2 regions of the Bradyrhizobium sp. 14AA genome follow, and region 2 is predicted to be linked to the other one. Evidence: predicted binding sites of a transcription regulator. Region 2 holds the regulator's gene; the other holds the start of a gene.

Region 1 (5,680 bases), on a different contig from region 2:
TGATCGCGAGTGCCGCGAGCTCGCGGTCATAGAGCGAGCCCTCGCTCATGACGCGGTCCACGGCAAGGCCGAGCTGCTCCGAGATCTGGTCGAGCGTGACTTCCGCAACGCTCTGATCGCCGCGCCGCGCATTGGCGAGCAGACGATGGGCGTTCTCGATGGCGCGTTCGCCGCCTTTGACTGCGACATACATGCGACTAGCTTCCCCTGTTCACGACGCGCGTGGTGCGCGGGATCGCAACCACGGCATCATCGGCGACCAGCACCACGTCGATGCCCCGCGGAAACAATGCTTCGTTGAAGCGCAGGCGCTCGAACAGGTCGAACGGTTTGATCGAGGCCTGGAGCGTCGCGACACCGTCGATGCCGGGACCGCGCAGCTCGAAGCTGCGTCCCGCGTCGAGGCTCTCGACCTGAATGATCACCGTGGTCGAACGATCCGGATATTCGTTGGTGCCCAGCGCAAAGCGTTCGAGCGCGGGCAGCAGGACGCCGTCGCTGATCAGCGCGAAGCTTGCGATCGACGTATCCTGCACCACCGGCGCGCCGGTGTGGAACTTGAGCCATTTCACCACGTCCGAGCTTTCCGCCATCCGCGGATTGAGCCAGAGCGGCGTGTCGTGGTCGAACAATGTCAGCGCGATCGCGGCCGTGCCGCGCATCATCGGCCCTGGCGCCCCGGCCATCGGAACGATGCGCTGGACCGAGCCCGGCCGCGCCATCGCGTCCATGACCGAGCGAAAGGTCGATTGCGCCGACAGCACCTTGTCGGCGAAACCGGGCGGCAGTTCCGCAATCGTGGTCATGATCTCACCCCTCACCGCGCACCATGGTGTAGAAATCCACCTTCGTTGCGGCGGTCTCCGCCGCCGCCTGCTTGCGCCTGACCATAAGCTGCTCGCGCAACGGCGCGATAACGTCCCGCTCGACCGCTCCGCCGAAGTCCCTGGACTGCACCAGCGCATCGCACAGCGCGATCAGCCGCGCCTTCTCACTGTTGCGCCCGAGCGTGTAGCCGAAGCCGACCTCGCCGCTCGCAAGCCGCACCGCGGCGCGCGACACCGTGGCTTCACCGAGATTGAACGGCGCACCGTCGCCACCGACCCGGCCGCGCAGCATGACGAGGCCGCTTTCCGGCGCGCGCAGCTCCTGATGGGCCGGGAGAGTCAAGTTACGGAGGCGGGCGGCGATCTCGCCCGCCTCCGCATGCGCCAGCACCGCCATCGCGGCCTTGCGCTGGGCTTGCTGATTGTTGTGCTGGGTCACCGTATCCACCGAACTTTTCCGCAGAACTTGCCGAATCCAAGTTGTCTATGATACTAGACAACTTCATACGGGCACGCCATGACTGTTTCGTGACAAGGACGTGATTTCTGGGCTAGCTTGGCCGCGACATGAGCATGCAGGACACAGCCTCCTCGGGCGTCGCGTTGTGGCGCCTCGTCGCCGACGGCATCGAACGCGGCATCGCCGACGGCCGCTTTGCGGCCGGCGACAAATTGCCAGGCGAGATGGAGATCGCCGAAACCTATCGGGTGAACCGCCACACCGTGCGGCGCGCGCTCGCCGCGCTTGCCGAACGCGGCCTGGTGCGCGCCGAACGCGGCAGCGGAACCTATGTCGAGGCGCAGAAGCTCGCCTATCCCTTGCGTTCGCGCACGCGCTTCTCCGAGATCGTCGGCGCCGATGGCCGCGAACCGCATGGCCGCCTGATCGAGGCGACCGATGACGTCGCGACCCGCGAACTGGCGCGGGAACTGGGATTGAAGGCCGGCGCTCCGCTGGTGCGGATCGAAGCGATACGGCTCGCCGACCGCACGCCGATCTGCGTCTCCACGACCTGGCTATCGGCGGAATTGTTTCCCGGTGCGGGCGCGGTATTCGCGGCGACACGCTCGATGACGAAACTGCTGGAACATTACGGCGTCCGCGACTATCGCCGCGGCGCCACCCGGATCACCGCCGGCATCGTGGACGCCACCGATGCGGCACGGCTGGATCTGCCGCTCGGCCGGCCTATCCTGGTGGTCGATGCGACCGACCATGGTCTCGAAGGCAAGCCGCTAGTGACGAAGCATTCGCGCTTTGCGGCGGAGCGGGTGGAGTTTCTGGTGGAGTCGTAGAGAACCCTCTCTCCACGAAACCGGACTCGTAGGGTGGGCAAAGGCGCCGCTTGCGCCGTGCCCACCATTCATCGAGCACTACGATAGAATTGGTGGGGACGCTGCGCTTTGCCCACCCTACGGCACTGTCTCCGCGGAGATAAGCGGTGGTGGGTTACGCCTTCGGCTAACCCACCCTACGGCACCTGCGATCAGGCCACCGCCCGCCTTCCAATAATCGCAAACCGCAGCTTGCCCGAGATGAAATCGATCGCGGCCACCGCGACCAGGATCATCAGGATCAGGAACGACACCTTCTGCCATTCCAGCACGCGGATCTGCTCGGCAAGCTGAAGCCCGATGCCGCCGGCACCGACGATGCCGATGATGGTGGCCGAGCGGGTGTTGGATTCGATGAAATAGAGCACCTGACCGGCGATCACGGGCAGGACCTGCGGCAACAGGCCAAAGCGGATCTCGTGCAGCGGGCTGCCGCCGGAGGCGCGGATGCCCTCGACCTGCTTCTGGTCGGCACCTTCGATCGCCTCCGAGAACAGTTTTCCGAACGCGCCGAAATCGGAGACCGCGATCGCGAGCACGCCGGCGAACGGGCCGAGCCCGACCACGTTGATCCACACCAGCGCCCAGATCAGCGTGTCGACGCCGCGGATCGAATCCAGGAAACGCCGGACCGGGAAGCGCAGGATGTTCGACGGCACGATGTTGCGAGCCGCGAGCAGGCTGACCGGCAACGCGAACAACGCGGCCAGCGTCGTGCCGAGCAACGCGATCGACAGCGTCTCGCCGAGCGCCTTCAGATAGATCGGCAGCGACGAGCCGGGGTCCGGCGGGATCATCATCAGGCTGATCCAGCCGAGCTGGCTGAGGCCAGCGAAGAACCGCGACGGCGAGAAGTCGAGATCGACGAGCCCGTACACCAGGATCGCGAACGCCGCGACGATCATCGCCGGCATCGCGAGCCGGGCCGAGGCCGGCCGATCGAACACCTCGGGGTAGCGCGCGCGAAGCGCTCGCGTGTCGACCTCCTGCGGCCTCGTCACGTCCGCGCCTCCCTGCCGAACAGGCGGCCGCGCAGCCAGCCGGTGCTGATATCGATGATGAAGACGGTGACGATGACGGTGAGCAGGATGGCGCTGACGTCCGAATAGTAGAACTTGCGGATAGCAACGACGAGCTCCTGGCCGATGCCGCCGGCACCGACGAAGCCCATCACGGAGGCCTCGCGGACGTTGATCTCGAAGCGCAGCAGCGCGTAGCTGGCATAGCCTGCGGTGACCTGCGGCACGATCGCAAAACGCATGCAGGAGAGCCAGCTTGCGCCGGTCGAGCGGATGCCTTCGACCGGCTTCATGTCGGCATTCTCGACGATCTCCGAGAACAGTTTTCCGAGCGCGCCGGTGGAATGGATCGCGATCGCGAGCACGCCCGCCATCGGGCCGAGCCCGAAGGCGATCACGAAGATCAGCGCGAAGACGATTCCGGGAACGGTGCGGGCAAACTCGAGCAGGCGACGCACCGTGAAGCGCAGCCAGGGCGCGGGCGAGGTGTTTTCCGCCGCGAAGAAGTTCAGAGCGAATGCGAGGGTCGCACCGATCAGCGTGCCGACATAGCTGATCAGCAGCGTCTCGCCGAGCATCTTCAGCCATTTGCGCCAGCCCCAGAGCCACTCGCCGACATCGGTCCAGACCCGCTGGCCGTTGTCGAGCGTGAGGATGCGGTCGAAATAGCCGAGGAAGTTGCCGAAATAGGTGAAGAGCGTGCGCAGGTTCACCTCCGCGCCGATCGCGGCGAGAACCAGCGCCGCCGCAAAGATCACGGCTCCCAACAGGAGGCGCCAGCGCCTGCGCGCGACCGCCTGGCCATAGGCGGCATTGAGCACGGCGAGCTGCTGCTCGGGGAGGATCGAAACCGCAACGGTCATCGGATCAGGACCAGGGGTCGGTCAAAAAGAGAAGGAGCCGGGTCCATCGACCCGGCTCCAGTGCCGTCGTCCCGAAACTCAGGACGCCTTCTTCTTACGCAGCGCGTCGACGAACTTGATCAGGTCGATCGTGCCATCCCAGTCCTTGGTGGTGGCGGGATGAAAGCCCTTCTTCTGGCCGTCCTGGAGGCGATCGAAGGCCGCCTTGTCCTTGGCCGGCGCATCGAAGAACGCCTTCGTGATCGCCGCCTTGGCGTCGTCCGGCAGGTCGGAGTTATAGGCATAGGGGCCGTTGATGATCGACGCCGACTTGTGGATGATGCGGAAGTCGTCCTTCTTCATCGGCGAGCCGTCGGCATTCTTCAGCATGCCCTTGGTCAGCATCTGCGCCAGCGTCGAATCGTCGTCGCTGGTCCACTGGTTGGCGGCGACGTCGACCGTGCCCTGCGCCAACGCCAGCATCGCGTTCTCGTGGCTGCCGGTGAAGACGACCTTGCCGAAATAGCTGTCGGCGTCGGCGATGCCCATCTTGTCGAGCTCGAAGCGCGGCACGTTGTTGCCGGAGGTCGAGTTCGGGTCGACGAGGCCGAGGTTCTTGCCCTTGAGGTCATCGATCTTCTTGTAGGCGCTGCTCGCCTTGACGAAGAACACCGAGTAGTAGCCGGTCGAGCCATCGGCATTGATGTCGTTGGCGAAGGCATCGGTCTTGACGCCGGTCAGGCGGGCGCGCGCGAACGAGGCCGAGCCGTAGCTGGCGATATGGATATTGCCGGCGCGCTGGCCTTCGATCACCGCGGCGTAGTCGTTGGCGATGCGCAGCGTGACCTTCACGCCCAATTCCCTGGAGAGATAGCTCATGAACGGCGCCCAGCGCTCGGTGACGCCCGAGGCGTTCTCGGCCGGAACGACCGCGAAGGTCAGTTCCGGATATTTGGCTTTCCAGTCGTCGGCCGAAGCGGAGGCCGTGAACGCGAGCGCCGCGGCGCCGGCAAGGACTAGTCTGCGAGTGATCATGATACCCTCTTCATCGGTCGGTTGACGCAAAGACTTGATCGGTCGGTTGACGCAAAGACTTGCAACTCAAACAGGTGGCGCGGCTCAGGCCGCCGCAGCCGTTCCAAGCGCGGGAACGCCCTCGGGCGCCGGGACAGGCATGCCGCCCATGACGTCGGCGGCTTCGAGATCGTAGAGCTCGCGCGCGACGTGATCGGTCAGCGCGGACGGTGCGCCGTCGAACACCACGCGGCCTGCGGCCATGCCGATCAGGCGGTCGCAATAGCTGCGCGCCAGATCCAGCGAATGCAGATTGCAGAGCACCGTGATGCCGAAGTGCTTGTTGATGCGCAGCAGCGCATCCATGACGATCTTGGTGTTGCGCGGATCGAGCGAAGCGATCGGCTCGTCGGCAAGGATGATGTCGGGCTGCTGCACCAGCGCGCGGGCGATCGCGACGCGCTGCTGCTGGCCGCCGGAGAGCTGGTCGGCGCGCTGGGCCGCGAGCGAGGCGATGTCGAACTGCTCGAGCGCCGACATCGCCAGCGCCTTGTCCTGCTCGGGCCAGATCTGCGACAGCGAGCGCCAGGCCGGCATGGTCGCAAGGCGCCCCATCAGGACGTTGGTGAGAACATCGAGCCGG
Region 2 (5,680 bases):
GAGCTCCGACAGCGGCAGCTCGTTGATGTCGAGGAAGTGCTTCGGGGACTTGCTCATCAGCTTGCCGCCCGCTTGGTCTGGCTGGACGAGATTGCCGCGCAGGCGCGCTCGAGCCGCCCGACGCTGTCCTCGATCTCGGCTTCGGTGACGATCAAGGGCGGCAGGAAACGCACGACATTGTCGCCGGCGCCAACCGTGAGCAATTTTTCATTGCGCAGCGCCGCGACCAGATCACCCGACGGCACCACGGCCTTGATGCCGATCAGGAGGCCCTCGCCGCGCACTTCGCTGACGACATCGGGGTGACGGTCGATCACGGAGGCGAGCTTCTGCTTGAGCAGCAGCGACATCTTCTGCACGTGGTCGAAGAAGCCGGGCTTGAGCATGACGTCGAGCACCGCGTTCGCAGCCGCGATCGCCAGCGGATTGCCGCCGAAGGTCGAGCCATGCGAGCCAGGCCCCATGCCAGCGGCCGCGTCGGCAGTCGCCAGCACCGCGCCGATCGGGAAGCCGCCGCCCAGTGCCTTGGCCAGCGACATCACGTCAGGCATGACGCCGGTGCGCCTGTGGGCGAAGAGATCGCCGGTGCGGCCCATGCCGGTCTGCACCTCGTCGAACGCGAGCAGCAAGCCCTTCTCATCGCAGAGCTGGCGCAACGCCCTCAGGAAAGAAGGCGTCGCCGACCGCACGCCGCCCTCGCCCTGGATCGGCTCGATCAGAATGCCGGCGGTCTGCGGACCGATCGCCTTCTTCACCGCCTCGATGTCGCCATGCGGCACCTGGTCGAAGCCGTCCATCGGCGGACCGAAACCTTCGAGATATTTTGCAGATCCCGTTGCAGCCAACGTCGCCAGCGTGCGGCCGTGGAAGGCGCCCTCGAAGGTGATCATGCGGTAGCGCTCCGGATGCCCCTTGGAGAAGTGGTGATGGCGGACCAGCTTGATCACGCCCTCCAGCGCTTCGGCGCCGGAATTGCAGAAGAACACGAAGTCCGCGAAGCTCTCATTGCAGAGCCGGTTCGCGAGCTTCTCGCCATCCGGGCTCTGGAACAGGTTCGACATGTGCCAGAGCTTGGTCGCCTGCTCCTGCAACGCCTTGACCAGCGCGGGATGGGCGTGGCCGAGCGCGTTCACCGCGACACCGGAGGTGAAATCGAGATAGCGATCACCATTGGTCGCGATGAGCCAGCAGCCTTCGCCGCGCTCGAAGCCGAGGTCGGCCCTGGCGAAAACGGGAAGCAGATGCGGCGCGGCGCTGTTGGTCATGACGATCACTTGGATGTTGCATTTGGATGTTGGGACCAGCCTGGTTTGCCTTGCGCAGCGCACCATCGACCGGTCCGGAAAACGAAACGTGCCGCCTTTTAAGGGCGGCACGTGACACTATCTTATGCCTGGCAAGGCGGGTGTCAATGCCACTGGAAAGCCTCGGGAAACGCTGAATCCGTAGTCTTGCGGTGCCGATTTTGCGCGTTTCCACCACGGAACATGTGGAAGCGAGTCGGCGGACTCTTGCGCGGGAGTCACGCCATATTGTAGCGTTTGCCCTGTCAGATACGACATCTCGTGCAGCGGTTCTGATCTCTAAGTCCTCATGTACCGGCGTAAACGTTCGGGCGCACTTCGTGCACCCGGCGAGCCTTAAGGGATTCTGGCGGCACGGGTTTTTCAAGGCTTAGGCATTCGCTGCAAGGCCCCGATATGGCGGCGCGCAGCGAGGGAAAGGGTGCAATGACGGTTTTGACCTGGTCCGACGATCGCGTCGAACAGCTTAAAAAGCTCTGGGAGGCCGGACTTTCGGCCAGCCAGATCGCAGCTGAGCTCGGCAATGTGACCCGCAATGCCGTGATCGGCAAGGTGCACAGGCTCGGCCTGTCCGGCCGCGCCAAGAGCCCTTCATCGGCAGCGCCCCGGCCGCGCAAGGCGCGTCCCGCGCAGCACATGATGCGGGTGAGCCGTCCGATCTCGCGCGGCAACACCGCGCTGGCGCAGGCCTTCGAGGTCGAGGTGGAGGCCGAACCGGTCACCTACGACAACGTGGTGCCGATGAGCCAGCGGCTGTCGCTGCTGGAGCTGAACGAGGCGACCTGCCACTGGCCGGTCGGCGATCCCTCGAGCCCAGACTTCTTCTTCTGCGGCGGCAAGGCGCTCTCCGGCCTGCCCTATTGCGCCCAGCACTCGCGCGTCGCCTACCAGCCGGCAGCAGATCGCCGCCGCGCACCGGCGAAGCCGGGACCGCGGTGAGTTAGACGGATTTAGCTGACTGCAACGACGGCAGCCGTCACACGATGACGGCTCAAGACGTCCGATGTCGCCCCGGACAAGCGCGCCTGAAGCGCGCGCAGATCCAGGACCCATAGCCAACGACAGATGTGGTTACGGGGACTCGGAGTTACCTTTTTCGCACAACAACCACGCCCTGTCGTTAGGGGTCCCGGATCTGCTCTTCGCTGCAGACAACGCTGCGCGTTGCCTGCAGCTTCGCTTGTCCGGGACGACGGCTGAGATTATGGCCGCGGCCAAACTCAAGCCTGCGTCCCAACCCTCACACCTGCTCCGCCTTCGCAAAGCGATCATCCAGCGCGTAGCCGGCGCCGCGGACGGTGCGGATCGGGTCCTGCTCGCGGCCGAGATTGAGCAGCTTGCGCAGGCGGCCGATATGGACGTCGACGGTGCGCTCGTCGATGTAGATGTCGCGGCCCCAGACGCTGTCGAGCAGCTGCTCGCGCGAGAACACGCGGCCGGGATGTTCCAGGAAGAACTCCAGGAGGCGATATTCGGTCGGACCGAGATCGATCGGCCGGCCCGAGCGCGCCACGCGGCGCTTGTCGCGGTCGAGCTCGATGTCGCCATAGGCGAGCACGGTGGCGAGCCGCTCGGGGCTGGCCCGCCGCAAGAGCCCCTTCACGCGCGCCAGCAGCTCCGGCACCGAGAATGGCTTGACGATGTAGTCATCGGCGCCGGTCGCAAGACCGCGCACCCGCTCGCTCTCCTCGCCGCGCGCGGTGAGCATGATGATCGGGAGCTGCTTGGTCTCGGGACGGGTCCGCAACCGCCGGCACAGCTCGATGCCGGAGAGCCCCGGCAGCATCCAGTCCAGCACGATCAGATCGGGGATGTGCTCCTTGAGACGAGTGTCGGCGTCATCGCCGCGCATCACCGTCTCGACGTCATAGCCGTCGCCTTCGAGGTTGTAGCGGAGAAGCTCGGTGAGAGCTTCCTCGTCCTCAACCACCATAATGCGTGCGCCCATGGTGTCGTCGCTCCTTAGGTGTTCGGAATCGTCGTGGCGAAGGTCGTCATGTCGCCCTTCGGCCGCTTGTCGGTGATCGCCTGACCCTCGATCATGTAGAACACGGTCTCGGCGATGTTGGTGGCGTGGTCGCCGATCCGCTCGATGTTCTTGGCGCAGAACATCAGATGAATGCAGAACGAGATGTTGCGCGGATCCTCCATCATGTAGGTGAGGAGCTCACGGAACAGCGAGGTGCAGATGGCGTCGACTTCCTCGTCGCCCTTCCACACCGCCATCGCCGCCGGCAGATCGTGCGCGGCATAGGCGTCCAGCACCGACTTGACCTGCTGCTGCACGAGATCGGTCATGTGCTCGAGGCCGCGGAACAGCTTGAGCGGATGGAAGTCCGTCTCCAGCGCCGCGACGCGCTTGCCCATGTTCTTGGCGAGGTCGCCGATCCGCTCGAGGTCGGTCGCAACGCGCATGGCGCCGACGATCTCGCGCAAATCGACCGCCATCGGCTGGCGGCGGGCGATGGTGAGCACGGCGCGCTCCTCGATGCGCTTCTGCAGCGCATCGAGCTCGGCGTCGGTGGTGACGACGCGCTGGCCGAGCGCGACGTCGCGGCGGATCAGCGCGTCGACGGAATCGACGATCATGCGCTCGGCAATGCCGCCCATCTCGGCGACCAGGCGGGTGAGCTCCTGGAGGTCGGTGTCGAAAGCCTTTGCGGTATGTTCAGAACCCATGTCCCGTCTCCTCAGCCGAACCGGCCGGTGATGTAATCCTGCGTGCGCCGGTCGGTCGGCGACGTGAAGATCTTGCTGGTGTCGTCGAACTCGATCAGCTCGCCGAGATACATGAAGGCGGTCTTGTCGGAGACGCGCGCCGCCTGCTGCATGTTGTGGGTGACGATCGCGATCGTGTAGTTCTCCGACAGCTCCTGGATCAGCTCCTCGACCTTGGCGGTCGAGATCGGGTCGAGCGCCGAGCAGGGCTCGTCGAACAGGATCACCTCGGGCCGCACCGCAACGGTGCGGGCAATGCAGAGGCGCTGCTGCTGGCCACCGGAGAGCGACAGGCCGGAGGCGTTGAGCTTGTCCTTGACCTCGTTCCACAGCGCGCCGCCGCGCAGCGCCTTCTCGACGCGGTCGTCCATCTCGGACTTCGAGATCTTCTCGTAGAGACGGATGCCGAAGGCGATGTTCTCGTAGATCGTCATCGGGAACGGCGTCGGCTTCTGGAAGACCATGCCGACGCGCGCGCGCAGCAAATTGAGGTCCAGCCTGGGATCGAGGATGTTGGTCTGGTCGAGCATCAGCTGGCCGGTGACGCGCTGGCCCGGATAGAGATCGTACATCCGGTTGAAGATGCGCAGCAGGGTGGACTTGCCGCAGCCGGACGGGCCGATGAACGCGGTGACGCGGTTGGCGCCGAGCGTCAGGTTGATGTTCTTCAGCGCGTGGTGCTCGCCGTAATAGAAGTTGAGGTTGCGCACCGTCACCTTGGCGGGCGCTTCCGGCAGCGGCTGCTGCAACGCCAGATGCGCGTTCGAACTCACGGATACGGACAGGTCGGTCATTTTGCAGTCCTCTCGGCGCCAAGGATGCGCGCGCCAATGTTCAGGGCAAGCACGGTGATCGTGATCAGCAGCGCGCCGCTCCAGGCGAGCTGCTTCCAGTAGGCGTAGGGGCTCTGGACGAAATTGTTGATGGTCACAGGCAGGTTCGCCATCGTCTTGTTCAGGCCGAGGCTGAAGAACTGGTTCGACAGCGCGGTGAAGAGCAGCGGCGCGGTCTCGCCGGCGACGCGGGCGGTGGCGAGCAGCACGCCGGTAATGAGACCCGACCGGGCGGCACGGTAGGCGATGCGCTTGATCACCAGCGAACGCGGCAGGCCGAGCGCCGAGGCCGCCTCGCGCAGCGCGTTCGGCACCAGCAGCAGCATGTCCTCGGTGGTGCGCAGTACGACCGGGATGACGATGACCGCGAGCGCGAGGGAGCCTGCGATCGCCGAGAAGCCGCGCATCGGCACCACCACCGCGCCGTAGATGAACAGGCCGATGATGATCGAGGGCGCCGAGAGCAGGATGTCGTTGATGAAGCGGATCACCGAGGTCAGCTTGTCGTTGCGGCCGTACTCGGCGAGGTAGGTGCCGGCGAACAGGCCGAGCGGCGCGCCGATGCCGACGCCGATCACCGTCATGATCAGCGAGCCGACGATGGCGTTGCGCAGGCCACCCTCGGTCGAGCCCGGCGGCGGCGTGTCCGCGGCGAAGAGCTCCAGGTTCAGGCCGGCCAGGCCGTTGTAGAGCAGCGTGATCAGGATCAGTGCCAGCCAGGTGACGCCGAAGGCGGCGGCGGCGATGCAGAGCCCGCGGACCACGATGTCCTTGCGGCGGCGGCGTGCGTAAATCGGGTTCATGTTACTTCCCCGCCTTCTTTTC

Evidence for each region. Region 2 encodes PhoB, which activates phosphate uptake and scavenging genes when phosphate is short. Its sites were predicted from a motif close to TGTCATNNANCTGTCAT; they were not measured.
Region 1: a site for PhoB is predicted at 1,345-1,361, ahead of phnF (phosphonate metabolism transcriptional regulator PhnF). Genes of this name have one in related genera too.

Annotation. Positions count from the first base shown of each region.
Region 1 is NZ_JAVAYM010000019.1:125,854-131,533, forward strand. It holds gene RAD15_RS29345 (carbon-phosphorus lyase complex subunit PhnI) at 1-193, opposite strand, end outside; gene phnH (phosphonate C-P lyase system protein PhnH) at 198-806, opposite strand; gene phnG (phosphonate C-P lyase system protein PhnG) at 811-1,275, opposite strand; gene phnF (phosphonate metabolism transcriptional regulator PhnF) at 1,395-2,123, shown strand; gene phnE (phosphonate ABC transporter, permease protein PhnE) at 2,315-3,163, opposite strand; gene phnE (phosphonate ABC transporter, permease protein PhnE) at 3,160-4,044, opposite strand; gene phnD (phosphonate ABC transporter substrate-binding protein) at 4,123-5,058, opposite strand; gene phnC (phosphonate ABC transporter ATP-binding protein) at 5,143-5,680, opposite strand, start outside.
Region 2 is NZ_JAVAYM010000046.1:2,361-8,040, forward strand. It holds gene argF (ornithine carbamoyltransferase) at 1-57, opposite strand, end outside; gene RAD15_RS41605 (acetylornithine transaminase) at 57-1,265, opposite strand; gene RAD15_RS41610 (GcrA family cell cycle regulator) at 1,731-2,243, shown strand; gene phoB (phosphate regulon transcriptional regulator PhoB) at 2,545-3,252, opposite strand; gene phoU (phosphate signaling complex protein PhoU) at 3,267-3,983, opposite strand; gene pstB (phosphate ABC transporter ATP-binding protein PstB) at 3,995-4,816, opposite strand; gene pstA (phosphate ABC transporter permease PstA) at 4,813-5,658, opposite strand; gene pstC (phosphate ABC transporter permease subunit PstC) at 5,660-5,680, opposite strand, start outside.